Regions from separate parts of the Lelliottia sp. JS-SCA-14 genome, predicted to be linked through region 1. Evidence: predicted binding sites of a transcription regulator. Region 1 holds the regulator's gene; each other region holds the start of a gene.
The links. Region 1 encodes PhoB, which activates phosphate uptake and scavenging genes when phosphate is short. Its sites were predicted from a motif close to CTGTCATAAAACTGNCNNAT; they were not measured.

Region 1 (9,842 bases):
TGACGTGATCCTGTTGATGAGCACCGCTCCGATTTCCGGTCTTATGGCACGAAATTCTATCCTCCTTGAACCGATGCGAATCATTCCTCCGCTGGTGGCGTCTATTGTGGACGGGCATCAGGTCGGGGTGATTGTGCCGATTGAAGAACTTCTCGCTAATCAGATCGCCAAATGGAAAGTTCTGCAACGCACGCCGCTGTTTGCGCTGGCGAATCCGATCTGGGACAGCGAAGCCAAACTGATTTCAGCGGGGCGTGAACTGCTGGAGCAGGGCGCGGACGTCTTGATGCTGGATTGCCTCGGTTTTCACCAGCATCACCGCGATCTCCTGCAAAAAGCGCTCGATGTGCCGGTGCTGCTCTCAAACGTACTGGTCACGCGCCTGGCGTCCGAATTACTGGCCTGATGATTTTGCGTGACAGGCACGGAGGCTGGCCCCTATAGTGGATTTTTATCCAAAGACATAAGGGCCAGTTCATGCTTCAAAGTAACGAATACTTTTCCGGTAAAGTGAAATCCATTGGTTTTACCAGCAGCAGTACTGGCCGTGCCAGTGTCGGCGTGATGGCTGAAGGGGAATACACCTTTGGGACCGCAGAGGCTGAAGAGATGACGGTCGTCAGCGGCGCGCTGAACGTGCTGTTGCCTGGCGAAACCGAGTGGAAGGTGTACGCCGCGGGAGAAGTTTTCAACGTCCCTGGCCACAGCGAATTTAACCTGCAGGTTGCCGAGCCGACTTCTTATCTGTGTCGTTATCTGAAATAAAAAAAGGCCGGGTGAGCGTTAACGCTACCCGGCCTTTTTCTTCACGATTTAGCGCTGCGCTTCGCCGCCTAAACCTTCCACCAGATTCTGAATCAACGCCGCCAGTTCACCCGTCATCAGGATAAAGTCCGCGTCAAAACGCTGGGCAAAATCTTCGCGATCGATATCTTCGTTCTGATCGCGCAACTCATCGCAGAACTTCAGACGTTTTATCGAACCGTCGTCGCACATCACGAACTGAATGCGCTGCTGCCAGTCGAGGGCCAGCTTGGTCACCAGTTTGCCCGCTTCGATATGGACCGCGATCTCGTCGCAGACCAGATCCTGTTTCTTCGCGCGGATCACGCCGCCATCTTCGAGCATCGCTTTCAGCTCGGCTTCATCCAGCAGCTGGAACCCTTGTGCCGGGCTGCCGCTGCGAACCCATTCGGTCAGCGTCAGTTCGATCGGATTTTCCATCGCCAGCGGAACCACCGGCAGGGAGCCCAGGCTCTTACGCAGCAGGGCCAGCGTATCTTCGGCTTTCTTGGCGCTGGCGCAGTCCACCATGATCAGACCGTTGACGGTGTCGATCCACATCATGGTCTGGCTGAAACGGCTAAAGGCGCGCGGCAGCAGGGAGTGCAGCACTTCGTCCTTCAGGGAATCTTTTTCGGTTTTTTTCAGCTTGCGGCCCTGTTCAGCCTCGAGCTTGAAGATCTTCGCTTCCAGCGCCTGCTTCACCACCGGTGACGGCAGGATTTTCTGTTCCTGGCGCGCGCAAAGAATGATTTGACCATTGGTTGTCGAGTGGGTCAGCGCATCGCTTTGAGAACCCATCGGAGAAACCCAACCGGTTTTTGCCATATCCTGGCTACCGCATGGGGTAAAGGTGTAAGCGGCTAACTGTTTTTCCATCTCTTCCGCACGCAGCGAAACGTCGCGGCTGAGACGGTAAACCATCAAATTTTTGAACCACAGCATGATAATTTCCACGGCCTTGTCGTTAAATCAGCGGGCATGATAACGAATTGTGGCAGCGCTTGCATTGCTAATCGGGTAGCCTGCTTCTACTCTGTTGATAATCAAAATAATGAGGAGAGTCCTGTGCGTATTGGTATTGATTTGGGCGGCACCAAAACAGAAGTCATTGCGCTAAGCGATCGCGGCGAGCAGCTCTTTCGCCACCGCCTGCCGACACCGCGCGACGACTACCAGCAGACTATCGAAACCATCGCACAGCTGGTGGAGATGGCAGAAAAAGCCACAGGGCAGACCGGCTCGGTCGGGATGGGGATTCCTGGCTCGATTTCGCCGTACACCGGCGTGGTGAAAAATGCCAACTCGACGTGGCTCAACGGGCAACCATTTGATAAAGATTTGAGCGCGCGCCTGAACCGCGAAGTGCGGCTGGCGAATGACGCCAACTGCCTGGCGGTCTCGGAAGCGATCGACGGCGCGGCGGCGGGCGCACAGACCGTGTTTGCGGTGATCATCGGCACCGGCTGCGGCGCGGGCGTGGCGTTCAACGGTCGCGCGCACATTGGCGGCAACGGCACGGCGGGCGAGTGGGGGCACAATCCGCTGCCGTGGATGGACGAAGACGAACTCAAATACCGCGCCGAAGTGCCGTGCTACTGCGGGAAACAGGGCTGCATTGAAACCTTTATCTCCGGGACCGGTTTCGCCACCGACTACCACCGCCTGAGCGGAAAGCCTCTCAAAGGCAACGAGATTATGCGTCTGGTGGAAGAGCAGGACGCCGTGGCCGAGCTGGCGCTGAGCCGTTACGAAATGCGGCTGGCGAAATCTCTGGCGCACGTGGTCAATATTCTCGACCCGGATGTGATCGTGCTGGGCGGTGGCATGAGCAACGTCGACCGGATTTACACCACGGTTCCGCAGCTGGTGAAACAGTGGGTGTTCGGCGGGGAATGCGAAACGCCGATCCGCAAAGCGGTGCACGGTGATTCCAGCGGCGTTCGCGGCGCGGCATGGTTGTGGCCGCAGTAGGTAAAATGCCCCGAGCGCGTTTGCTGCCGGGTGGCGGCTCCGCCTTACCCGGCCTACAAAACAAGTTAATATCGGCACGATCGGTCCCCTCTCCCTTTCAGGGAGAGGGTTAGGGTGAGGGTCCCAGGCCGCACCTACTCCACCGCAAACTCCCGATCCAACTTGCTATACCCCAGCCCGTTAATTTTCTTCACTTTAATCTGCACCGGAATGCGCTCTTTCATCGCCTCAACGTGGCTGATCACGCCGATGGTTTTGCCCGTCGCGTTCAGGGCATCCAGCGCGTCCAGCGCCGTATCCAGCGTCTCGCTGTCCAGGGTGCCGAATCCTTCATCAAGGAACAGCGAATCAATCCGCGTTTTATGGCTGACGAGGTCAGAGAGCGCCAGCGCCAGGGCCAGACTCACCAGGAAGCTCTCGCCCCCGGAGAGAGTTCGCGTATCGCGCACCGCGTCGGCCTGCCAGGTATCGACCACTTCCAGCTCCAGCGCGTCGCTGGCCTTGCGTTGCAGCAGATAGCGCCCGTGCAGACGGTTCAGCTGCTGGTTCGCCAGCCACACCAGATTATCGAGGGTCAGACCCTGAGCAAATTTGCGGAAGCGATCGCCGGTGCTGGAGCCAATGAGCGAGTTCAAATATCCCCAGTCGTCCGCCAGACGCGCGGCGTCTTCGATCTGCTGCATCAAACCCTGCTGATGAAGGCGGTTGTCGCCGTCCTGCTTGAGCTGCTGGCGGATCTCACCCTGACGTGTGGTGTTCTCGCGCAGTTGATGCGCCAGTCGCTGTAATTGTTCCTGCAAAGTCTGCACATCCAGATCCTCCGGAAGTGCTTCCGGTTGCCGTCCCTGGTGTTCCAGGAACTGCTGATCCGCCTGTGCTGCCAGCGCGGAAGATTGCTGGAGCTGCTGTTCCAGCGTGTGCCTGAGCTGTTCCAGCTTGCGCACGGTGTCGCCATCGAGCAGCGCCGCGAGGAACGCTTCTTCACTGGCAAAACTGCTCTCATGAAGTGCGGCAGCAAATTGAGTTTGCAGCTGGGCCAGCCGTTCGCGGTCGCTCTGCTCCTGCTGTTGCAGGGTGGTGAGCTGGCTTTGCAGAGAGATACAGTCGCTGTGGATCTCACGCCAGTTGTCCGGTACCGGCTCGTCTGCGGTTTCCTCTTCCGATGGCGGAAGGGTTTCAAGCAGCGGTTTCAGTGCGTTGATACGTTCCTGAAGCGCCGAGAGCTGCTTCTGTTTTTCCTGCCAGTCGTGAGCCTCGCTTTCGCGCTGCATCAGCCACGCGTTTTCCTCGCCGTCTTCTGGGGTGTTCAGTCCGAGCGGGGTTAACGTGCTCAGCAACGACTGGCGCTGCGCCTCGATCTGCTGCCCAAGCTGTTGAACCTGCTGTTCCAGCTCGTTGAGCTGATTTTGCAGCACCTGGCGCTGGCTGAGCTGATACAGCTGGCGCTCGTACTGCTCCTGTTCATCCAGCCAGGCGGCGATATCGTCCTGAATCGTCAGGCTGACGTTCAGGGGGGCGCACACCGTCTGCCACTCTTGAGTGAGCGCTTGCTCCTCCTGAGTGAGCGACAGGGTTTCTGCGGCGTCGCGTTCACGCTGGGTGACCAGGGCATTCAACTGCCCGCGCACCAGTTGTCCCTCTTCTTCGAGGCGCTTCACTTCGGCATGCAGTTCGTCGCGGCGACGCTGGTTGGCGCTGAGCTCCAGGGCCTGATACTGCGCCACGGCAGGGTGTTCCTTTGCGCCGCACAGCGGGCAGGGTTTTCCCGCTTCCAGGCTGGCGCGATGCGCTTCCAGACCCTTGATTAATGCTTCCTGCTCGCAAAGGGTTTTCAGATCCAGGTAGTGCTGGTTTTTCTCTTTGTACTGCTGACGGCGCGCGGCCAGGGTTTGCTCAAGCCCCGTCTGGGTAGCCTGATCTTTTTCCTGCGCGTCACGTGTCTGTTTCAACCGTTTTTGCAGAGGCTGATAGCGGGCCTGTAGCGTCGCCAGACGTTGACGCGCCGGGCGATACTGCACCTGCTGCTCGAGCGCCTGCGCCGTCTCATCCGCAGACAACGTCAGGGAGCTCGGCGGCAGCGTGGCCAGTTTTTGCTGGAACTCGGCAAGGCGCTTACTCAGGGTTGCGGATTGTGATTTGTCCCGCTGCTGCTGAGCAAACAGCGCCCGCCAGCCGCCGATGTGCTGGCTCCACTGTTCGAAGCGGCGATGTTCCTCCAGCCAGAGGGCGACCTCTTTGTGTCGGGACTGGAGCTGCGCGTCATCCCGCATTGCGCCGTTGCGGATCCGCGCCCGCTGGGCCTTGCGCGACAGTAAGCGAGTGTTTACTTCAGTAATCTGCTGCTGGGTGCGGGTGAGCGTGGCGGCCTGCTCCTGCTGTCGGTCCCAAAGCGGTCGCAGGGCCAGCGCAGGCTGGGCCTGCTGCAGTTTTGCCAGCTCAGGCTGGGCGTCGGTTTGCGCCTGGATGGCCTGCTGATGCGCGGAATGGGCACGCTGCTGTTCGCGTAAGAGTTCATCGCGGCGCGTCAGCCATTGATGCTGAACCTGACGTTGTTGCTGTTCACTCAGCAGCGTTTTCTCTTCGTCAGTCAGTGCTTGCAAACCCTGTTGCAGCTGCTGTTGCTGTTCTTCGCTCAGGAGTACCACGCCTGCGGCCTGGGCTTCACGCATCTCCAGTTCGGTTCGCGCCGTTTTATGCTTCTCAAACACCATGGCGGAGATTTGTCCGTAGATTTCCGTGCCGGTCAGCTCCTCCAGCAGCTCGGCGCGCTCTTTCGGTTTGGCGTTCAAAAACGCCGCAAACTGGCCCTGGGACAGCAGCATTGAGCGGGTAAAACGGCCATAATCCAGACCGGTCAGCGAGGCGGTGAGATCGAGTTTATCTTTCACCTTATCGGCGAGGATTTTGCCGTCTTCGCACTGGGCCAGTTCCACGCGCGGTGCCTGTAAGTTCCCGTCCGGCTGGTTGCGGGCGCGGTTTTGGCTCCAGAATGCGCGATAGGCCACGCCTTTGACCTCAAATTCTACCTCGGCCAGGCACTCCGCCGTGTCGCGGGTCATCAGATCGTTTTGCGACTGCGACACCGTGTTCAGGCGCGGCGTCTCGTGATACAGCGCGAGGCAGATGGCGTCGAGCAGGGTGGTTTTTCCCGCCCCGGTCGCGCCGGTGATGGCGAATAATCCGTTGCTGGCAAAGGGTTCGGCGGTGAAGTCGATTTTCCATTCGCCCTTCAGGGAGTTGAGGTTTTTCAGACGCAGGCTGAGAATTTTCATGCGTTGTGTTCCTCGTCATGCAGCGCGTGCAGGGTATGGGTGAAAAGCTCGTTAAGCCGGGCGCGCTGCGCATCGTCAATCTCCTCCTGCGCCAGGCGGCGTTCAAACACCTCTTCGACTTTTAACTCGCTGAGGGTTTCGCGTTGCGCACTTAACAGAATTTTCTCGCGCTGTTCGCGGCTGCGGCGTACCAGTAATACTTCAACCGGCAGCTCTTCTGTCAGGGTCTGGATTTTGCGCTGCATGTCGTGCAGATATTCGTCGGTGCTGATTTCGATATCCAGCCAGACGGGGGGGGATTGTTCCACGTCGCGCCACTGTTCAAGCTGCGCGGCAATGGCGGCGAGATTGCCCTTGAGCATCGCCAGCGGCTGCGTCACCGGAACCGTGAGCGTCTCGACGGCGCTCAGTTTGCCGTCGGTAAAACTCACCAGATGGACGCTTTTGCCTTTACCGGTTTCATCAAAGCTGAGGGAGATTGGCGAGCCGCAGTAGCGAATATGCTCGCACCCGCCGATGACCTGTGCGCGGTGAATGTGCCCGAGGGCAATATAGTCGGCAGGCGGGAAATTTTGCGCCGGGAAGGCATCGAGCGTACCGATATAAATCTCGCGCACCGCGTCACTTTTGCTGGCCCCGACGGTGGTCAGATGCCCGGTAGCGATGACCGGCAGCGCCGCATCACCGCGCAGTGCGCAGGCGTCGGCATATTGCTGCTGATAATAATCGGTGATCGCCAGTAACAGATGCTGCTGCTTTTCGCCGCCGGAAAGCCCGGCCTGGCTTTGAACGATATCGCGTGGGCGCAGGAAGGGGATTGGGCAGAGCACCGCGCCCGGCGTCCCGTCGCGTTTTTTCAGGATTTGTGGGGCATGCCCGGCGTTTGCCACTACAGTGGTATTCAGAAAAGCGAGAATGTCCCGGGATTCGTTGAGCGTGGCGACGGAGTCGTGGTTGCCCGCGACAATCACCAGATGACAGCCCGTCTGCTGCAGATTCACCACGAAGCGGTTGTAGAGTTCTCGCGCATAGCTCGGCGGCGATCCGGTGTCAAAAATATCCCCGGCGACGATGATGGCGTCCACCTCCTGCTCCTGCGCGGTCTCCAGCAGCCAGTTCAGGAAGGCCTCATGTTCGGCGGCGCGACTTTTACTGTAAAAATTTTGACCCAGATGCCAGTCCGAGGTGTGAAGTATGCGCATAGCAGATCCGTATCCGTGGCAAAAAAGAGTGGAGGGGATTATAAGCTTTCAGGGACGAGAAAATAACCGCTGTAATAAAACAACAGTTTGCCATTCATGGTGGTAATGTTTTTCATAAATCTGTCATAAATCTGACGCATAATGGTGCCGCATTCCAAACTAATACATTAATAAGACAGGGCAAAGTATGGCGAGACGTATTCTGGTCGTAGAAGATGAAGCTCCGATTCGCGAAATGGTGTGCTTCGTGCTCGAACAAAATGGCTTCCAGCCGGTTGAGGCGGAAGATTATGACAGCGCGGTGAATCAACTGAACGAACCCTGGCCCGATTTGATTCTGCTTGACTGGATGTTGCCCGGCGGTTCTGGCCTGCAATTTATCAAGCACATTAAACGCGAAGCGATGACCCGCGATATCCCGGTGGTCATGCTGACGGCGCGCGGTGAAGAAGAGGATCGCGTGCGCGGTCTGGAGACCGGCGCGGATGATTACATCACCAAGCCGTTCTCGCCGAAAGAGCTGGTGGCGCGTATCAAAGCCGTGATGCGCCGTATTTCACCGATGGCGGTGGAAGAGGTGATCGAAATGCAGGGGTTAAGCCTCGATCCGACCTCACATCGGGTGATGACCGGCGAAAACCCGCTGGATATGGGCCCGACAGAATTCAAACTTTTGCACTTCTTTATGACCCACCCGGAACGTGTTTACAGCCGCGAACAGTTGCTGAATAACGTCTGGGGGACTAACGTCTATGTCGAAGACAGAACGGTAGATGTACATATTCGCCGCTTGCGTAAAGCGCTGGAACACAGCGGCCACGATCGTATGGTGCAGACGGTCCGCGGTACGGGTTATCGTTTTTCGACCCGTTTCTGAACAATGACAGGAGTGTGACGCGTGCTGGAACGTCTGTCATGGAAAAGGCTCGTTTTTGAACTGATCTTATGTTGTATTCCCGCCGCCATTTTGGGGGCGATTTTTGGTCATCTGCCGTGGTTTTTACTGGCGGCAGTGACTGGGCTACTGGTCTGGCATTTCTGGAATTTACTGCGTCTTTCCTGGTGGCTATGGGTGGATCGCAGCATGACGCCGCCGCCGGGTAGCGGCAGCTGGGAGCCGCTGTTGTACGGCTTACATCAGATGCAAATGCGTAATAAAAAGCGTCGTCGCGAGCTGGGAAGCCTGATCAAACGGTTTCGCAGCGGGGCGGAGTCGCTGCCGGATGCCGTCATTCTGACCACCGAAGAAGGGACCATTTTCTGGTGTAACGGACTGGCACAACAGCTGCTCGGACTGCGCTGGCCGGACGATAACGGTCAAAATATTCTGAACCTCCTGCGTTACCCCGAATTCACCCACTACCTGAAAAAACGTGACTTTACGCGCCCGCACAATCTGGTGCTGAACAATGGTCGTCATCTTGAGATCCGCGTGATGCCGTACAGCGATCAGCAGTGGCTGATGGTGGCGCGCGATGTGACCCAGATGCACCAGCTTGAAGGGGCTCGGCGAAACTTCTTCGCCAACGTCAGCCATGAGCTGCGCACACCGCTGACGGTGCTGCAGGGCTATCTCGAAATGATGCAGGAGCAGACGCTCGAGGGTGCGCCGCGCGAGAAAGCGCTGCACACCATGCGCGAGCAAACGCATCGCATGGAAGGGCTGGTGAAACAGCTGCTGACGCTGTCGAAAATCGAAGCCGCGCCGACGCTGGCGCTAAACGAAACCATCGACGTGCCGATGATGCTGCGGGTGGTAGAGCGCGAAGCGCAGACCCTGAGCCACAAAAAGCATCAGTTCACCTTTGAACTGGACAGCACTCTGAAGGTGCTGGGCAGCGAAGACGAGCTGCGCAGTGCGATTTCGAACCTGGTCTACAACGCGGTGAATCATACGCCTGAGGGGACGCACATTACCGTGCGCTGGCAGCACGTCCCGACGGGCGCGGAGTTCAGCGTGGAGGACAACGGGCCGGGGATTGGGCCGGAGCATATTCCGCGTCTGACCGAGCGTTTCTATCGCGTGGACAAAGCGCGCTCGCGGCAGACAGGCGGAAGCGGCCTGGGGCTGGCGATTGTGAAGCACGCTGTGAATCATCACGACAGTCGCCTCGATATTCAGAGCACGCCGGGGAAAGGCACGCGATTCAGTTTTGTCATTCCGGAACGTTTGATTGCCAAAAAAAGCGCCTGACAGGGCGCGTGTCAGCCTTCCTTTCCACAGGCCAGCGATTGCTGGCCTGTTTGCTTTGCAGTCAAGCGAAACGCGAATGAATTTTATACGGTTGTTGCTTTTTTGTTCGCATGATTAGCCATGAGTTTTTCTTAACCTTAGAGGATTGTTCTGGTCTCAATTTTCATGCTGGCATATTGTTCTGGTTTTCAGATCGCTCCTTGCCTTTAAACGTTATAAGCGTTTAAATTGCGCCCCATACAGTGTCATACCAACTGTATTTGCGTGGTAAATCGAAAAACTATTCTTCGCCACGGCATGACGGGAGCATATCCCGCTGAAATTGAGTAAATTTTCCGCTGTATCGTCCCATTTGGGATGGCGAAAATCTCAACGTTTTCAACACCACATCCACAGGCAGTAAGGTTCTATGACCCA
Region 2 (9,842 bases), 1.4 Mb from region 1:
ATGCCGGTAACCACCGCCTGATAGTCAGTTTTGATTTCGTACGGCGGGTCGATCAGCACCAGGCCGCGACGGGAAACCGGCGGCAGTTTGGATTTCAGCTGCTGATAGCCGTCGGCTTTTTCCACGCGCGCGCGATTATCTTTCTGGAACTCAGAGCGCAGCAGCGGGAAGTCGCTCGGGTGCAGTTCGGTCAGCTGGAGGCTGTCGTGCTCGCGCAGCAGCTGGCGCGCAATCAGCGGCGAGCCTGGGTAGTAGCGCAGCTGGCCGCTGCGGTTGAAATGATTCACCACGCCGATGTACGGCTCCAGCTCAGCCGGAAGATCGTCCTGCTGCCAGATGCGGGCGATACCTTCCAGATATTCACCGGTACGCTCCGCGTGCTGGCTGCTGAGCTGATAGCGGCCCGCGCCCGCGTGGGTGTCCAGATAGAGAAACGGCTTATCTTTCTCTTTAAGAGATTCAATAATCAGACTCTGAACGGTGTGTTTGAGGACATCGGCGTGGTTGCCCGCGTGGAAGCTGTGGCGATAACTGAGCATGGGTAAAGGTGTTCCAGTAGAGAATCGTAGGCCCGATAAGCGAAGCGCCATCGGGCGAAAAAAGAGCGTATTGGCACAGTATACAGAAAAGTCCCCGCCGCCGCGAAAGCGCTGCGCCTGGCATTGAAATTCACTACACTTATCCCCATTACAGAGACAATATGCCCAGCGCCGGATGCGCGCTTCATTCACCTTATTCAACAGGACAGCGCTTATGACCAACCCATTACTCACGCCTTTTTCGTTGCCGCCGTTTTCTAAAATCCTCCCTGAGCACGTTGTCCCGGCTGTGACCCAGTCGCTGGATAACTGTCGCGAGGCGGTTGAGCGCGTGGTTGCGCAGGGCGCACCTTACACCTGGGACAATCTGTGCCAGCGTCTGGCGGAAGTGGATGACGTGCTGGGCCGTATTTTCTCGCCGGTGAGCCACCTGAACTCGGTGAAAAACAGCCCGGAGCTGCGCGAAGCCTACGAACAAACCCTGCCGCTGCTCTCTGAGTACAGCACCTGGGTCGGTCAGCATGAAGGGCTGTACAACGCGTATCGCGATCTGCGCGACGGCGAAAACTACGCGAAGCTGGATATCGCCCAGAAGAAAGCGGTCGATAACGCCCTGCGTGATTTTGAACTGTCGGGCATCGGCCTGCCGAAAGAGAAACAGCAGCGCTACGGTGAAATCGCCGCGCGTTTGTCCGAGCTTGGCAACCAGTACAGCAACAACGTCCTCGACGCTACCATGGGCTGGTCGAAGCTCATCACCGACGAAGCCGAACTGGCAGGCATGCCAGAAAGCGCGCTGGCTGCGGCCAAAGCGCAGGCCGAAGCGAAAGAGCAGGAAGGCTATCTCCTGACGCTGGATATCCCGAGCTATCTGCCGGTGATGACCTACTGCGACAACCAGGCGCTGCGTGAAGAACTCTACCGCGCGTACAGCACCCGCGCCTCTGACCAGGGCCCGAACGCCGGTAAATGGGACAACAGCCCGGTGATGGCGGAAATTCTCGCCCTGCGTCACGAGCTGGCGCAACTGCTGGGCTTTGACAGCTACGCTGAAAAATCCCTCGCCACCAAAATGGCGGAAAACCCACAGCAGGTGCTCGATTTCTTAACTGACCTCGCCAAACGCGCGCGTCCGCAGGGCGAAAAAGAGCTGGCTCAGCTGCGTGCCTTCGCCAAAGCGGAGTGTGGCGTGGATGACCTGCAGCCGTGGGACATCGCCTACTACAGCGAAAAACAGAAACAGCATCTCTACAGCATCAGCGACGAGCAGCTGCGCCCATACTTCCCGGAAAGCAAAGCCGTTAACGGCCTGTTCGAAGTGGTGAAACGCATCTACGGCATCACCGCCAAAGAGCGTCACGATGTGGAAGTCTGGCATCCGGAAGTGCGTTTCTTCGAGCTGTACGACGAGAAAAACGAGCTGCGCGGCAGCTTCTATCTGGACCTGTACGCGCGTGAGAACAAACGCGGCGGGGCGTGGATGGACGACTGCGTCGGCCAGATGCGTAAAGCCGACGGTTCGCTGCAAAAACCGGTCGCTTACCTGACCTGCAACTTCAACCGTCCAGTCAATGGCAAACCAGCGCTGTTCACGCACGACGAAGTGATCACCCTGTTCCACGAATTCGGCCACGGTCTGCACCATATGCTGACCCGTATCGAAGCGGCGGGTGTGTCTGGCATCAGCGGTGTGCCGTGGGATGCCGTCGAGCTGCCGAGCCAGTTTATGGAAAACTGGTGCTGGGAGCCGGACGCGCTGGCGTTTATCTCCGGTCACTATGAAACCGGCGAACCGCTGCCGAAAGAACTGCTGGATAAAATGCTGGCGGCGAAAAACTACCAGGCGGCGATGTTTATCCTGCGCCAGTTGGAGTTCGGCCTGTTCGACTTCCGTCTGCACGCGGAGTTCAGCCCGGAGCAGGGGGCTAAAATCCTCGAAACCCTGGGCGAGATTAAGAAGCAGGTGGCGCTCATTCCTGGGCCATCGTGGGGCCGTTTCCCGCACGCCTTCAGCCATATCTTTGCGGGCGGCTACGCGGCGGGCTACTACAGCTACCTGTGGGCCGACGTGCTGGCAGCGGATGCCTTCTCTCGCTTCGAAGAGGAAGGGATATTCAACCGCGATACCGGTCAGTCGTTCCTGGATAACATCCTGACGCGCGGCGGTTCCGAAGAGCCAATGGAGCTGTTCAAACGCTTCCGTGGCCGCGAGCCGCAGCTGGATGCGATGCTGGAACATTACGGAATCAAAGGCTAATCGCGTTCGTGAAAATTTGTTTGCTGGATGAAACAGGCGCCGGAGACGGCGCCTTATCTGTTCTTGCCGCCCGCTGGGGGCTGGAGCACGATGCTGAAAATCTGATGGCGCTGGTGATGACGCCAGAACATCTGGAACTGCGCAAAAGCGATGAGCCCAAGCTTGGCGGGATTTTTGTCGATTTTGTCGGCGGGGCGATGGCGCACCGTCGCAAATTTGGCGGCGGTCGCGGTGAAGCGGTGGCGAAAGCGGTCGGTGTGAAGGGCAGTTATCTCCCGGACGTGGTAGATGCCACGGCAGGCCTGGGGCGGGATGCTTTTGTGCTGGCATCCGTGGGCTGTCGCGTGCGGATGCTGGAACGTAACCCGGTGGTCGCCGCTCTCCTCGACGACGGTCTGGCGCGCGGGTATGCCGACCCGGAGATTGGCTCGTGGTTGCAGGAGCGGTTACAGCTGATGCACGCCTCCAGCCTGACGGCGCTGACGGATATCACGCCGCGTCCGCAGGTGGTCTATCTCGATCCGATGTTTCCGCACAAGCAGAAGAGTGCGCTGGTGAAGAAAGAGATGCGGGTGTTTCAGTCGCTGGTGGGGCCTGATTTGGATGCGGATGGATTGCTCGAACCGGCCCGCCTGCTGGCGACCAAACGCGTAGTGGTGAAGCGCCCGGACTATGCGCCGCCGCTGGCGGATGTCGCGACCACCAACGCCGTGGTGACGAAAGGGCATCGGTTTGATATTTATTCCGGGACGCCGGAATAACAAAGCCCGGTGGCGCTAACGCTTACCGGGCCTACAAAACCTGATCGTAGGCCGGGCAAGCGCTAGCGCCGCCCGACAATTCACACTTACTCGTCTTCTTCATCACGCAGCGGCACAATCAACATATCCACGTGGACGGTGTTGATCAGCTGGCGCGCGGAAGACATCAGTTTGCTCCAGAAATCCTGGTGATGACCGCAAACGACGAGGTCCATATCGTATTTCTTAATCGCATCGACCAGTACCTGGCCCAGGTCGCCGCTACCGCTTAAGGTTTCAGTAATCGGATAGCCGGCGTTGGTGGAGAGCTCAGACAGCGCGTGGTGCGTCTCTTCGGAGATGCGTTTTTGCATATCGCCAAGGTTAACGTCGATAAGACCGGTGTAGAGATCGGAGTAATTCACATCAACGTGAATCAAAGAAACTTTCGCGTTGTATGGGCGTGCCATGGATACCGCTTTATCAACCAGCACTTTGCTCTCCGGGGAGAGGTCTACCGCGATGAGAATGTGTTTGTAAGCCATAGTGTTACTCCTTCCTTAAGTTATCGATGACTATCAGGTAAGCCGTCGCCTTTCTGCCTTCATTACGGCCCAGTTCAACAAATTTTTCAAGCTTTGGTGTTGATAACGATTAACCTTGTGGCAAAAAAATTAACGGATCTCCTACACTATTTAATGAGCCGTTCGGATATTAAAACGTGAACCCGATCGACTTTCGTCATTCTTTCACTGATCTGTCTGTCAGGGCATTGGGGTGCGGTTGTCCAGAAGTCTCGCTTCGTGGGCGGACGCCGGGGAGGAAGTATGATTAGCACCGTCGCATTGTTTTGGGCGTTATGTGTGGTTTGCATAGTGAATATGGCGCGCTATTTCTCATCGTTACGTGCGCTATTAGTGGTACTTCGAGGTTGCGATCCGTTGCTTTATCAGTATGTGGATGGTGGAGGCTTCTTCACGTCGCATGGACAGCCCAGCAAACAGATGCGTCTGGTGTGGTACATCTACGCCCAGCGCTATCGCGATCACCATGACGACGAGTTTATCCGTCGCTGTGAGCGTCTGCGTCGCCAGTTCATTCTGACCAGCGCCCTGTGCGGGCTGGTGGTGGTGAGCATGGTGGCGTTAGCGCTCTGGCATTGAGCCAAAAAAAAGCGGGTCAGTTTCCTGACCCGCTTTTTCATTGCTTATCCTGCATTAAATCAGTTTCAGCGACAGCCAGTACAGGCCGCCCGAAAGCAGAATCGACGCCGGGAGGGTGAACACCCAGGCCATCAGGATGTTGGTCACGGTTTTACGCTGCAAACCGCCGCCATCAACAATCATCGTACCGGCAACCGAAGATGACAGAACGTGGGTCGTTGAAACCGGCATACCGGTGTAACTCGCCAGACCGATAGAAACGGCAGCGGTCATCTGCGCGGACATACCCTGCGCATACGTCATGCCTTTCTTACCAATCTTCTCGCCGATGGTGGTCGCCACACGACGCCAGCCAATCATTGTCCCGATACCCAGTGCCAGTGCAACGGCCATGATGATCCAGATTGGCGCGTACTCAATAGTATTGAGCATATCGCCTTTCAGTTTCTTCAGCAGACGCTGGTCATCGTTGTTCACATCTGGCTGCTTCGCGACTTTATCGGTCACATCAGAGATGCACAGCATGATGCGACGCAGCTGACCACGTTGTTCAACGGACAGTTTGTCGTAGCTTTCGATATCGCTCAGCATGCCTTTAGCACGTTCCAGCGCGTTGATCGCGTTTGCCGGGTGGCAGTGGAACTCGCCCGGAGCGGTGGTCGCACCCGGTTCCGGAGAAGGAATCAGCTGATCAACACCGGTCACGCGTTTCAGCAGTTCAGGGTGCTGCTGGAAGTACGTTTCGACGTTGTTTACTGCATCACGGGTACGGGTGATTTCGTATCCGGTGGCGTTCATGTTGACCACGAACCCTGCCGGAGCGACACCAATCAGGACCAGCATGACCAGGCCAATGCCTTTCTGACCGTCGTTTGCGCCGTGAGAGAAGGCGACGCCGATAGCGGAAAGAATCAGAGCGATACGCGTCCAGAACGGAGGCTTTTTCTTGCCATCTTTCTTTTCACGTTCTGCGGGAGTCAGGTGAATACGGGCGCGTTTTTTGGTTCCGCTCCAGTAACGACGCAGGATGAAAATCAATCCACCTGCAACGACCAGGCCCACGATAGGGGAGATAATCAGAGAGCCGAAGATCCCCATCACTTTAGGGATGTTCAGCGCGTCAACGACAGACGTGCCGGTCATCAGGGCGTTGGTTAACCCGATACCGATAATCGCGCCGATCAGCGTGTGAGAACTGGATGCAGGCAGGCCGAAATACCAGGTACCGAGGTTCCAGATAATCGCAGCAAGCAGCATGGAAAATACCATCGCGAGACCGTGCGCTGAACTCATATTCAGAAGCAGGTCTGTAGGCAGCATGTGAACGATGGCATAGGCTACGCTTAGGCCACCAAGTAGAACACCAAAGAAGTTAAAGACAGCCGCCATAACAACCGCAACTTGCGATCGCATTGCGCGAGTGTAGATAACCGTTGCGACTGCGTTCGCAGTGTCGTGGAAGCCATTGATAGCTTCGTAAAACAGCACAAATGCCAGAGCAAGCAATAGTAAAAGCCCGGTATGTAAATCCAGACCAGCAAACAAATGTAGCATAGGACGTTACGCCATTTTGGAGGACATGAACGCGGCGCATTATCCAGGACAAATGCGCAACGGGCAAAGTGAAATATAGCTTTTTTTTGATATACCTTCTGGATTGTTTACGTCTGGTAAAGAAATATATTTTATATTTCAATTATATGACTGACATATCAGTTTTTTGCGCTGGTGTGACCACAGAGGAAACTTTACAATTCGCGCCTGTTAAACATGAGGATTTGGATGTGGAAAGGTTTGATGCCGTCATAATTGGCGCCGGTGCGGCGGGAATGTTCTGTGCGGCGATGGCCGGACAGGCGGGTCGTCGCGTTCTGTTGCTGGATAATGGCAAGAAACCCGGCCGCAAGATCCTGATGTCTGGCGGGGGTCGCTGCAACTTTACTAATTTATATGTCGAACCCGCGGCCTATTTGAGCCAAAACCGTCATTTTTGCAAATCTGCCCTGGCGCGTTACACCCAGTGGGATTTCATCGATCTGGTCGGCAAACACGGCATCGCCTGGCATGAAAAAACCCTCGGCCAGCTCTTCTGTGATGACTCCGCGCAGCAGATTGTCGACATGCTGGTGGCCGAGTGCGAGAAGGGCGGCGTCACCACGCGCCTGCGCACCGAAGTGCTGAGCGTCTCACGCGACGACAGCGGCTACCGGCTTGAGCTGAACGGCGACACGGTCAGCGCCGACAAACTGGTGATCGCCAGCGGCGGGCTGTCGATGCCGGGCCTGGGCGCGACGCCATTCGGCTATAAAATCGCCGAGCAGTTTGGCCTGAAGGTGCTGCCGACCCGCGCCGGTCTGGTGCCGTTCACTCTGCACAAACCGCTGCTGGAGCAGCTCCAGACCCTCTCCGGCGTCTCGGTGTCGTCCACCATTACCGCTGAAGACGGCACCCTGTTCCGCGAAAATCTGCTGTTCACCCATCGCGGTCTCTCTGGCCCCGCCGTGCTGCAAATCTCCAGCTACTGGCAGCCAGGCGAATTCGTCACCGTCAATCTGGTGCCGGACTGCGATCTGGCGGCGTTCCTCGACGAACAGCGCGCCGCGCATCCGAATCAAAGCCTGAAAAACACCCTGGCGATGCAGCTGCCGAAACGTTTGATCGAGTGCCTGCAACTGCTGGGGCAAATTCCTGACGTCACGCTCAAGCAGCTCAATGTGCGCGATCAGCAGGCGCTGGTCGAGACGCTGACCAACTGGCGCGTTCAGCCGAACGGCACCGAAGGCTATCGCACGGCGGAAGTGACCCTCGGCGGCGTGGACACGGATGAACTCTCGTCCCGCACCATGGAAGCGCGCAAGGTTCCGGGGCTCTATTTCATCGGTGAAGTGATGGACGTGACGGGCTGGCTGGGCGGATATAACTTCCAGTGGGCCTGGGCAAGTGCCTGGGCGTGCGCGCAGGCGCTGGCGAGCGACTAAATCGAAGTCTTACAGCCCCGCATTTTTAAAGGCTCTAAGGGAGGAGTTAGAGCCTTTTTGACCTATGGTGATGCAACGCCAAATTAAATAATTTCTAACTGTAAAACCTGGTGAAATATCGATGCAGCGCCGGCTAAATGATATTTTCATTAAACTATTTCTATTTTTAAATGTTGTCCAATACTGGATTCGAACCTAATTGTGATTATTGCAATCGACTATCGGTAGTATCACTATTATCAGCAACTCCAAAGCGTCGCTCGTTGAGGGAGATTATTATTTTGAAGTTTACCTTGAATAAAACAACTGTAGTGTTTAATTAGCTCGTTACTCATCACCCCGCGGCAAGCGAGGTTATCCAGAGCGAGCATTTCTTTTTGGATTAACCCAGATGAATAAGTCCGGCATTGCCGCTTTTTTAGCTTTAATAACATTATCAGGCACTGCACACAGCGCCCTGACCCTTAACGCCGACCGCCTGATTTACAGTGAAAAAGAGGGCGATGCGACGGTCACTATTCACAGCAATGAAAATCGGGCCTATCTGGTTCAGTCCTGGCTTGATGCAGGTGACAGTTCTCAGATCAAAAAATTACCGTTCGTGGTCACACCGCCGCTGTTCAGGCTGGCCCCGAAAAGCGACAACGTGATTCGTGTCGTCTATTTAGGCAGCGGCCTGCCTGCCGATCGCGAAAGTCTTTTGTGGCTTGACGTGAAAGGCGTGCCCGGCCTGAATGAACAAGAATCAAAAGTTGAAAACCGCATGGTGCTGGCGATCAATAACCGGATTAAATTCTTTTTCCGCCCGGCGGGTTTAAAAGGCGATCCGGGTGAGGCGGTGAAAAACCTGAGCTGGAGCGCATCCGGTAAAACGGTGGTGGTAAAAAATGCCTCCCCGTTCAATCTGGTGTTGAGCAAAATCTCAATCGATAAAGAAACCATTCCGGTTTCGGTGGTCGACAATAATACCGTCATTGCCCCTTTTGCGGATAAAACCTATCAGCTTAAACATGCCCCTGCCAGTGGCTCAGCCGTGGAGTGGGAAGCCATAAATGATTTCGGCACAACGTCTAAAACCTTTACCCAGAAAATGAACTAACAGGACGTCATGCGCTGTATCAGTAAGTTGTGCCTGGCTGTTTCTGTGATGCTTTCGAAAACAGTGTTTGCCGGGGAATATTTCGACCCCGGCTTATTACAGTCGGCAAACGGCAATACAGTGATTAATGACACCAGTCTCCTCAGCCAGGGCGTTCAGCCGGCGGGGACTTATCGCGTCCGGATTAAGGTCAACGGAAAGCCATCCCTGGTTTCAGATGTCAGGTTTGAACTGAATGACAAAAAGGAACTCGTTCCCTGTCTCTCTTTTCAGACCTATCAGAAACTCGGCGTGGATTTGAAAAAGGTCGCTTCGAATGCTGAGGATAATAGCGTGAAAAATGCCTGCACTGACATGCAAGAGCAGCTTCCCGGTACGAAGGCTGATTTTGATTTTTCAAAACTGACGCTGGATATTTCTCTCCCGCAAACCGTGATGCGCGATGAATCGCTGACCGGCGTGCCGGAAGAGGAGTGGGACGACGGTGTGCCCGCCATCATCAGCATGTACCAGCTTTCCGGGCAGCAATATCTTCATCGCACCAGCGACACTCAGGACACGGTATTTGCCAATCTGACCAACGGCTTTAACCTTGGCCGCTGGCGCTATCGTAATAACGCCACGCTCAGCAATGACGACGGCTGGAAGACGCTCTCAAATTATGTGGAAACTGCCGTCCGCTCCCTGAAAGGGGAGCTGACCCTGGGCGACGCCAGCACACCGGGCGATATTTTTGACAGCCTGGTGGTGCGCGGGGTCCAGCTTAATTCCGATGACGATATGCAGCCTGACCAGTTAACGGGATTTGCGCCCCTCATTCGCGGGATTGCGAAGAGTAACGCCCAGGTCACCGTACGCAGCAATGGCTACATCATTTATCAGCGCTCGGTTCCGCCAGGCCCGTTCGTTATCCAGGATCTGTCTTCCGTTTCAAACGGCGGCAAGCTGGATGTCACCGTTACCGAAGCCGACGGTTCAGAAACGCACAGCACCGTCTCTTACTCGAACGTTCCGCAACTTTTACGCGCGCATCAGTTGAAATACAGCCTGGCGGCGGGGCGCTATG
Region 3 (9,842 bases), 2.2 Mb from region 1:
CCGCGACGGTTCGATGATCGGTCTGAACAAAGACATTCTGTGCCAGTACGTGGAGTACATCACTAACATCCGCATGCAGGCGGTGGGTCTTGAGCTGCCGTTCAAAACGCGTTCTAACCCGATTCCGTGGATCAACACCTGGCTGGTGTCCGATAACGTACAGGTTGCGCCGCAGGAAGTGGAAGTGAGTTCGTACCTGGTCGGTCAGATTGATTCCGAAGTGAACACTGACGACCTGAGCGATTTCCAGCTCTGATGAGCCGCGTCACGCTAAGCCTTTCCGGCACAGAAGTGCTGTGCCGCGAAGAGCACCCTTCCCTGCTGGTGGCGCTCGAGTCGCATCAGGTTGAGGTCGAATACCAGTGTCGCGCCGGTTACTGTGGCTCCTGCCGCTGTCGTTTAGTGGCAGGCCAGGTTGACTGGCTCACGGAGCCGCTGGCATTTATCCACGAAGGGGAAATTTTGCCCTGCTGCTGCCGGGCAAAAGGCGATATCGAAATCGAAATGTAATGCCCGCTTTCTGGACTGACCCCATAAAGTTGGACAGTTCATGTTAAGCGGCTATCGGGGTCTGGGTTCGGTATTCTACCGGACTCAGACCTTTTAATTTCAGACTGATCCGCTCGTTGTTATAGTAATGGATATAGTCCTCTATCGCCTTCCTCAGTTCATTCAGATTGCTGAACCTGTTCAGGTAAAAACACTCCGATTTCAGTGTGCCGAAGAAGTTCTCCATTACCGCGTTATCCAGGCAGTTTCCCTTGCGCGACATGCTTTGTGTCATACCCTTCGCCTTTAACTTTGCCTGATAACCTGCCATTCGATATTGCCAGCCCTGATCCGTGTGCAGCAACGGTGCATCCTCCGGTTCGAGCACTGAGAATGCATCATGCAGCATCGTATTAACCATCTCCATCACCGGCCTTTCCGACAGGCTGTATGAGATAATCTCCCGGTTAAACAGATCGAGAACCGGCGACAGGTACAGCTTTTTACCCTGCACCGAGAACTCGGTAACATCCGTGACCCATTTTTCATTGGCTTTCGATGCACCGAAGTTCCGGCCCAGGATATTGGGTGCAGCCTTGCCCACCTCACCTTTCCAGGCACGATATTTCTTCACCCTTATCAGAGAGCGGAGCGACAGCTCTGCCATCAGCCGCTGCACTGTTTTATGGTTTACCAGCAACCCTAGTTTTCTCAATGAGAGCGTGATCCTGCGGTAGCCATAACGCCCTTTGTGATAGTGGTAAATCTCTCTGATTTTGTCTTTCAGCCCGGCATGCCTGTCCATTCGCTTCAGCGCATTTATATTGTGATACCACGTACTGCGGGACATGTCCGCCGCACGCAAAAGATCACTGAGCGCATACTCCAGCCTTAGCTCACTGATTATTACGGCTTTCTGCCGTTTTTCTCGCTTTGAACTAAGGCCTTCAGCTTTTTTAGGTAGGCATTCTCTGCGCGCAGGTAACGAAGTTCAGCCCGCAACTCTTCAGGAGATAACTTTTCCAGCGCAGCATCGGTAAGTGGAGGTGTTTTTTTGGGTTTTGTCATGTCCTTGCTCCGGCCAGGTTTTATGCTCAGAAGTCCTTTTTCACCTGCGTCTTTGTAGACATTCACCCAGTGCCGGACAACGGTTTCAGTGGAGATATTAAACCGTGCGGCAGCTTCGCGCATCGAAAGTTCTTCAGCGAGAACAGTGCGTACGACAGCAATCCGGAACGCCGGAGAATGGCGGTCATTTTTCCAGGTAATGCCATCAATACCGTGGAGTTGCCAGGCTCTTACCCAGCGTCGCACTGATGTTCTTTCAACCCCAAAACGTTCAGCGGTACGATGTGTTCCATCTTTTCCGGCAAGGTAGTGATTGACTACAGCTAATCTGGTTTCGAGGGAATATTTTGGCTTTGCCATAAAAAACTGCACCTTACTCAGTTGGGTGTCCAACTTTTGGGGTGCAGTCCATTCGCGGGCATTTTTTTATCCGCGTTTCTGCATCATCTCGGCATGATGACGCTTCTCGCCAATCATCACCACGATCAACAGCAACACCGCCATCACGCTGCCGCCAATCATCACCATAAAGCCACCGTCCCAGCCGAAGAAATCGACCGTGTAGCCAACAATGGCGCTGGCCGCGACCGACCCGCCGAGATAGCCAAACAGACCGGTAAAGCCCGCGGCGGTTCCTGCGGCTTTCTTCGGTGCCAGCTCCAGAGCATGCAGACCGATCAGCATCACCGGGCCGTAAATCAGGAAGCCAATCACGATCATACAGGCCATATCCACGCCTGGATTACCCGGAGGGTTGAGCCAGTAAACGACCGTCGCGATGGTCACCAGAGTCATAAAGAACACGCCCGTTGCGCCACGGTTGCCTTTGAACACTTTGTCCGACATCCAGCCGCAAATCAGCGTCCCCGGGATCCCGGCGTATTCATACAGGAAATAGGCCCACGAGGACTTATCCAGCGCGAAATGCTTCACCTCTTTCAGGTAGGTCGGCGACCAGTCGAGGATGCCGTAGCGCAGCAGATAGACAAACACGTTCGCCACCGCGATATACCACAGCAGTTTGTTTGGCAGGACGTATTTCATGAAGATCTGCTTCGCCGTCAGCTCCTCTTCATGCTGCTCGCTGTAGTCATCCGGATAGTCGTTTTTATACTCTTCAATCGGCGGCAGACCGCAGGACTGCGGCGTGTCGCGCATCAGGGCGAAGGCAATCATCGCCACCAGAATCGCGCCGAACGCCGGCATGTACAGCGCCGCTTTCCAGTCGTTAAACCACGCCATTCCCAGCAGGAACAGCAGCGGTGGAATACCGCCGCCGACGTTATGGGCGCAGTTCCACACCGACACAATCCCGCCGCGCTCTTTCTGCGACCACCAGTGAACCATGGTGCGTCCGCACGGCGGCCATCCCATCCCCTGGAACCAGCCGCAGACAAACAGCAGAACAAACATCACCGCGATGCTCGACGTCGCCCAGGGCACAAAGCCCATAAACAGCATCACCGCCGCCGCGAGGATCAGCCCCGCCGGTAAGAAGACGCGCGGGTTAGAGCGATCCGAGACGGATCCCATAATGAATTTAGAAAAACCATAGGCGATGGAAATGCCGGACAGGGCAAAACCTAAGTCACCGCGTGAAAAACCCTGCTCGACCAGGTACGGCATCGCCAGCGCGAAGTTTTTACGCACCAGGTAGTAGGCGGCATAGCCAAAGAAAATCCCGAGGAAGATTTGCCAGCGCAGGCGGCGATAGAGCGGGTCGACTTCTGCTTCTGGCAGACGCGCCCGATGCGGGGCAGGTTTGAAGATACTGAGCATAACAGCCTCCGTGGCCATGTATTGAATTGCCGGGCGTTATACATCACCCCGGCTCCAGAGAGGCGGGGATGTTAAATAATCACAACGATTGTTACTGTGAATCAACGCACGAATTGTTACAGAAATATGACACAGTGCGCAAAAAGGCGCACGGAATCACGTTTCATTTTCGTATTATGCTCGATTATGTTCGAAATCAAACAAACCCCATTTTTGATGTGGCTAAATGGTAAAAAAACGAACATGAGGGAAGACAATGACAATCCGCGATCCTCGTTACAGCGATGTGATTATCATTGGCGGCGGCGCAACGGGCGCCGGAATGGCGCGGGACTGCGCCCTGCGAGGCTTGAGCGTGACGCTCCTCGAGCGTCATGACATTGCCACCGGTGCAACCGGGCGTAACCACGGCCTGCTCCACAGCGGCGCGCGCTACGCCGTCACCGATAACGAATCCGCGCGCGAGTGCATTGCCGAAAATCAGATCCTCAAACGCATCGCCCGCCACTGCATTGAGCCGACCAGCGGCCTGTTTATCACCCTGCCCGAAGACGATCTCGCCTTTCAGCAAACCTTTATTACCGCCTGCACGGAGGCCGGGATTTCCGCCGAAGCAATCGATCCTCAGCTTGCCCGACGCATCGAACCGGCGGTAAACCCTGCGCTGCTGGGCGCGGTGAAAGTTCCCGACGGCACCGTCGACCCCTTCCGTCTGACGGCGGCCAACATGCTCGACGCCCGTGAGCACGGCGCGACCGTTCTGACCGCCCACGAAGTGACGGGGCTGATCCGCGAAGGCGACAGAGTGCGGGGCGTGCGCGTCTACGACCATCTCTACGGGGAACACAGCGCGTTGTACGCCAGCGTGGTGGTGAACGCGGCGGGGATCTGGGGCCAACGCATTGCCGAATATGCGGATCTCTCCATTCGCATGTTCCCGGCCAAAGGCTCGCTGTTGATCCTCGATCATCGCATCAACAATCACGTCATCAACCGCTGTCGCAAACCGTCTGACGCCGACATCCTGGTGCCCGGCGATACCATCTCTCTGATTGGCACCACCTCCACGCACATTGATTACAACGACATCGACAGCAACCGCGTCACCGCCGAAGAGGTGGATATCCTGCTGCGCGAGGGGGAAAAACTGGCCCCGATCATGGCGCAAACCCGCATTCTGCGCGCCTATGCCGGTGTGCGTCCGCTGGTCGCCAGCGATGACGACCCGAGCGGACGCAACGTCAGCCGCGGGATTGTTTTGCTGGATCACGCCGCGCGCGACGGGCTGGAAGGCTTTATCACCATCACCGGTGGCAAGCTGATGACCTACCGTCTGATGGCCCAGTGGGCGACGGACGCCGTGTGCCGCAAGCTGGGCAATACGCAGCCCTGCACCACCGCGGAACGTCCGCTGCCCGGTTCGCAGGAGCCGACCGAAAAAACGCTACAAAAAATCATCTCCCTGCCCGCACCGCTGCGCGGTTCAGCCATTTACCGTCACGGGGATCGCACGCCCGTCTGGCTTGGGCAAGGACGTCTCAGCCGCAGCCTGGTGTGTGAATGCGAAGCCGTCACGGCGGGGGAAGTGCAGTACGCGGTCGAAAACCTGACGGTCAATAATCTGCTCGATTTGCGTCGCCGCACCCGAGTGGGGATGGGCACCTGTCAGGGCGAGCTGTGCGCCTGCCGCGCGGCAGGTCTTCTGCAACGGTTTAACGTGACCACCTCAGCGCAATCACTGACGCAGCTCAGCGAGTTCCTCAACGAGCGCTGGAAAGGGGTGCAGCCTATCGCCTGGGGCGACGCGCTGCGCGAAAGCGAATTTACCCGCTGGGTCTATCAGGGTCTGTGCGGACTGGAAAAGGAGCAGCACGATGAAGTTTGATACGGTGATTATCGGCGGCGGTCTGGCCGGGCTGATGTGCGGTCTGAAGCTGACGCAACGCGGCCAGCGCTGCGCCATCATCACGCGCGGTCAAAGTGCGCTGCATTTTTCGTCCGGCTCGCTGGACCTGCTCGGCGCGATGGCCGACGGGTCACCCGTTCAGAATCCGCTGACGGCGCTGGAAAACCCGCAGGCCCTGCCGCCAGAACACCCTTATCGTCGGGTGGGCATCGACAATATTTCCCGTCTGGCACTGGAAACCGAAGCGCTGCTCGCGGCGTGCGGCACGCGCTTAAAGGGCAACGCCGGGCAAAACCATCAGCGCGTCACGCCGCTGGGCACCCTGCGTAGCGCGTGGCTCAGCCCGGAAGAGGTGCCTGTCGCCCCCGCGCAAACCCAGCGCGTTCGCGTCGTCGGCATTAGCGGCTTTCTTGATTTTCAGGCCCACCTCGCCGCCGCCTCGCTGCGTCATCAGGGGATCGAGGCGGACACCGTCGAAATTGAGCTGCCGGAGCTGGATGTCCTGCGCGACAACGCCAGTGAGTTTCGCGCGGTGAATATCGCCCGTCTGCTGGATAACGACGTTCACTGGACGACGCTTTACGACGCTTTAAAACCGCTGGCGCAGGACGTCGACGCGCTGTACATGCCCGCCTGCTTTGGGCTGACGGATAACCGTCTATGGCGCTGGCTCTCCGACCGCCTCCCCTGCCCGCTGCATCTCCTGCCTACGCTTCCCCCTTCCGTACCGGGAATTCGTCTCCATAATCAGCTCCAGCGTCAGTTTGTCGCCCAGGGCGGTGTGTGGATGGCGGGCGATGAGGTCAAAAAAGTGTCGCTGGAGGAAGGCAAAGCCACCGCAGTCTGGACGCGCAACCACGACGATATCCCGCTGCGCGCCCGTTTCGTGGTGCTGGCGAGCGGGAGCTTCTTCAGCAACGGCCTGCTCAGCACCCGCGAAGGCATTCGCGAGGCGGTAATGGGCCTCGACGTACGCCAGAGCGCCTCGCGCGCCGACTGGTATCAGAGCGATTTCTTTACCCCACAACCGTGGCAGCAGTTCGGGGTCATTACCGACGACTGCCTGCGTCCGCAGCTTTCCGGCGTCGCCGTCGACAATCTTTACGCCATAGGTTCGGTGCTCGGCGGTTTTGACCCGATAGCCCAGGGCTGCGGCGGCGGTGTGTGCGCCATTACCGCGCTGGCGGTAGCCGAACAGATTTGCCAGCGTGCGGGAGAACACCCATGAACGATACCCGTTTTGAAAGCTGCATCAAATGCACCCTCTGCACCACCGTCTGCCCGGTCAGCAGCGTGAACCCTCGCTATCCCGGTCCGAAACAGGCCGGGCCGGACGGCGAGCGTCTGCGCCTGAAAGATGGCGCCCTGTACGATGAGGCGCTCAAATACTGCATCAACTGTAAGCGCTGCGAGGTCGCCTGCCCGTCTGACGTCAAAATCGGCGATATCATTCAGCGCGCACGGGCGCAGTACAGCACGCAAAAACCGACCCTGCGGGATGCGATTCTGAGCCACACGGATCTGATGGGCAGCGTCTCTACCCCGTTCGCCCCGCTGGTCAATGCGGCCACCGCCCTGAAACCGGTGCGCAAGCTGCTCGACGTGGCGCTTAAAATCGATCATCACCGCAGCCTGCCGAAATACTCCCACGGCACCTTCCGCCGCTGGTATCAATCTGTCGCCGCTGAACAGGCGCAATACGCCGACCAGGCCGCGTTTTTCCACGGCTGTTACGTGAACTATAACCACCCGCAGCTGGGCAAAGATCTGGTCAGCGTACTGAATGCGATGGGCACCGGCGTGCAGTTGCTGAACAAAGAGAAGTGCTGCGGCGTGCCGCTGATTGCCAACGGCTTTACCGACAAAGCGCGCAAACAGGCCCGGCATAACGTGACTTCCCTGCGCGAAGCAATTGTCGACAAAGGCATTCCGGTGCTTGCCACTTCGTCTACCTGCACCTTCACCCTGCGCGATGAATATCCGCATCTGCTGGATGTCGATAACAGCGGCCTGCGCGAGCACATCGAGCTGGCGACGCGCTTTATCTGGCGCAAACTCGATAGCGGGCAGACGCTGCCGCTTAAGCCGTTGCCGCTAAAAGTGGTGTATCACACGCCGTGTCATATGGAGAAAATGGGCTGGGCGATCTATACGCTGGAGCTGCTGCGGCTGATTCCGGGGCTAGAGCTGACGGTGCTGGATTCGCGCTGCTGCGGGATTGCGGGAACCTACGGATTTAAGAGCGAAAACTACCCGACCTCACAGGCGATCGGTGCGCCGCTGTTCCAGCAGATTGAGGAGAGTGGCGCGGATCTGGTGGTGACCGACTGCGAGACCTGTAAATGGCAGATTGAGATGTCCACCAGCAAGCGCTGCGAGCACCCGATTTCGCTGCTGGCGAAAGCATTGCAGTGACGGGAGTCCTTTATAACAGTAGTGGAATCGTTCCGTTCACTTCATCGTCCGTCTCTTTGCGGTGAACGTGTAAAGGGCGCTCGCCGCCGCTCCCTCAACCTTCACAGCTGTCTACATGTGGCACCGGTGTGGGTCCCCGCAGAAATCGGCGAACCGGAGGCCGGATGACAAGGGCTGGACGCCAGGGATGGCGGCCAGAGGCGAAACGAGACAGGACAAAATTGCCGGGAGCAATTTTGAACAGCGCTTGCGCTGGCCCCGTAGGGGCGAGTCCCATGGATGGGACGAGTAATCACGAGTCGAGCCGACCGCAGGCAGATGGCCGGGAGGTGAGCGCAGTGCGAAGCACCGATTTCATGGCGGGGCGCGGGGATTGCAAAGGGGGCCGCGCAGCCCCCTTTGCACGTTCACAAGTTGTGAAGCCATTATATTCTGCTGAACATAAAGTGAACGGAACAACCTCTGATGCTTAACTGTCCGATACTGAGGCGCTTAGCCCCGTAAGCATCACTCAATAAACAGCGTATCCACCACATCAATCCAGCCATGATCGCTCGCAACATCTTTCCCATTAAGCCAGCGGCGCAGCATGTTCAGGGCCATCATCGCGCACACTTCCTGACGCACCGGCAGGCTGTAGCGCGTGGCACTCATTTTCACCCGCAGAGCATGGGTGCCCTGCGGCGTGGCGAGGGCAAAGTTGAGATGATCGTCTTCCAGACCCGTCACCGCCAGCGCCAGCCCGGCGAAATGATTCACCCGACGATCGGCCGTCCAGTGGGCGGTTTGCGCCAGAGTCTCTTCCTGAGACGGCACCACTTCGCTCGCCAGCAGCGCGGCGTTGGCCCGCGAGAGCTGCAGCGCCAGCAAACCACCGGTGAACTGCTCGCTTAAGGTCAGGCTCAGCTGACGCTCCTGCAGATGGCGGGCGATTTGCGCCGGTAATCCTTCGGTGCCTTCGAAGATCAGGTTTTCACCCGCCACGCGCTGCACTTCCGGCCATGCCGCCAGCATCGCCGCTTTTTGTGTCGCCGGGCCGGTGAGTTTCAGTTCGATAATCGGCATTGAGGAGCGATAGCCCATCGACACCCCTTCCGGCAGTTCGAGGGGATCCAGGCTTTGCGCCAGATCGCTTTCCGAGCGGCCAAAAGTGGTGAGACGCAGGCAAATCGGCGGCTCGGGCAGCGTGAATCGCTCGCGCAGGCGCGGCATGATCTCCTGCTCGACCATAACTTTAAATTCAGAGGGAACACCGGGGGTGAAGAACATCAGGCAGCGGTTCAGCTTGACGGCAAACCCGCAGGCCGTGCCAACCGGGTTGTTGATAAATTCAGCGCTGGCGGGGATTTCCGCCTGCTTGCGGTTGCTGGGGGCCATCACCCGACCACGATCGGAAAAGAAGCGCTCCATCTGTGTCAGCCAGGCTTCGTGCAGCACCAGCCCTTCACCTTTTGCCGTGGCGGCGGCCAGCGCGCTGAGATCGTCGCTGGTCGGCCCGAGGCCGCCGTTCACAATCAGCACATCCGCATGCTCGCTGCGCTCGCGCAGCACGTTGACTAATGACTCGAGGCTATCGCCGACGGTATTGCGGCGCGTTAAGGGTAATCCCTGCTCAAAGAAAAAATTGGCCAGCCAGGCCGCATTGGTATCGGTAATTTGTCCGTGCAGCACTTCATCGCCAGTGGACAACATTTCCACGCTTATCATCGTGTTCTCCCACGTATTGAGTGGAAACACTATAGCGCAAACCGATGTGGGGGGAAGAAAGAAACAGGTGCGGCAGGACGCCGCACCCGAAAATCAGAAACCTGCGCTCACACCAACGTACGGGCCGTCGGCCAGCGCGTTGTCGCGGTTGCCGTCTTTACCGGCGAGGTTCAGGTAGCGGTAGCCCGCTTCGATAGTGATTGGACGCATGATGGTCCAGCGCGCACCGGCGTTGGCTTCTTCATAGCTGTCGATACCGCTGGAGAGGGAATCCGGAGAGTAGTAGTACTCGCCAAACAGGCCGAAGCTGTCGCCGATTTTCCACTGTAAACCGCCGCCCACTGCCGCCGCGTAGCCTTCGCTGCCGTCGTTCGGGTTGGTGTAGATCCCTTTCCCGCCCACGGTCGCCAGGAAGGGTCCCAGCGGAATGTTCAGACCCAGGCCGAGGCTTGCCGCATCGCCGTCGTCATCGTTATGC

Region 2: the regulator PhoB is predicted to act here: its motif matches at 6,387-6,406, upstream of pitA (inorganic phosphate transporter PitA).
Region 3: the regulator PhoB is predicted to act here: its motif matches at 3,450-3,469, upstream of glpT (glycerol-3-phosphate transporter).

Annotation. Positions count from the first base shown of each region.
Region 1 covers NZ_CP141606.1:1,086,636-1,096,477, forward strand. Annotated here, with positions in the region: gene U9O48_RS05040 (AroM family protein) at 1-406, shown strand, start outside; gene ppnP (pyrimidine/purine nucleoside phosphorylase) at 478-765, shown strand; gene rdgC (recombination-associated protein RdgC) at 814-1,728, opposite strand; gene mak (fructokinase) at 1,852-2,757, shown strand; gene sbcC (exonuclease subunit SbcC) at 2,892-6,029, opposite strand; gene sbcD (exonuclease subunit SbcD) at 6,026-7,231, opposite strand; gene phoB (phosphate response regulator transcription factor PhoB) at 7,419-8,108, shown strand; gene phoR (phosphate regulon sensor histidine kinase PhoR) at 8,130-9,425, shown strand; gene brnQ (branched-chain amino acid transporter carrier protein BrnQ) at 9,835-9,842, shown strand, end outside.
Region 2 covers NZ_CP141606.1:4,586,077-4,595,918, reverse strand. Annotated here, with positions in the region: gene U9O48_RS21535 (23S rRNA (adenine(2030)-N(6))-methyltransferase RlmJ) at 1-539, opposite strand, end outside; gene prlC (oligopeptidase A) at 754-2,796, shown strand; gene rsmJ (16S rRNA (guanine(1516)-N(2))-methyltransferase RsmJ) at 2,805-3,557, shown strand; gene uspA (universal stress protein UspA) at 3,644-4,081, opposite strand; gene uspB (universal stress protein UspB) at 4,364-4,699, shown strand; gene pitA (inorganic phosphate transporter PitA) at 4,754-6,253, opposite strand; gene U9O48_RS21505 (NAD(P)/FAD-dependent oxidoreductase) at 6,484-7,677, shown strand; gene U9O48_RS21500 (molecular chaperone) at 8,069-8,776, shown strand; gene U9O48_RS21495 (fimbria/pilus outer membrane usher protein) at 8,786-9,842, shown strand, end outside.
Region 3 covers NZ_CP141606.1:3,280,913-3,290,754, forward strand. Annotated here, with positions in the region: gene nrdB (class Ia ribonucleoside-diphosphate reductase subunit beta) at 1-256, shown strand, start outside; gene yfaE (class I ribonucleotide reductase maintenance protein YfaE) at 256-510, shown strand; one part of gene U9O48_RS15305 (IS3 family transposase) at 554-1,440, opposite strand; one part of gene U9O48_RS15305 (IS3 family transposase) at 1,440-1,917, opposite strand; gene glpT (glycerol-3-phosphate transporter) at 1,984-3,336, opposite strand; gene glpA (anaerobic glycerol-3-phosphate dehydrogenase subunit A) at 3,593-5,221, shown strand; gene glpB (glycerol-3-phosphate dehydrogenase subunit GlpB) at 5,211-6,470, shown strand; gene glpC (anaerobic glycerol-3-phosphate dehydrogenase subunit GlpC) at 6,467-7,657, shown strand; gene U9O48_RS15330 (nicotinamide mononucleotide deamidase-related protein YfaY) at 8,165-9,364, opposite strand; gene U9O48_RS15335 (YfaZ family outer membrane protein) at 9,458-9,842, opposite strand, start outside.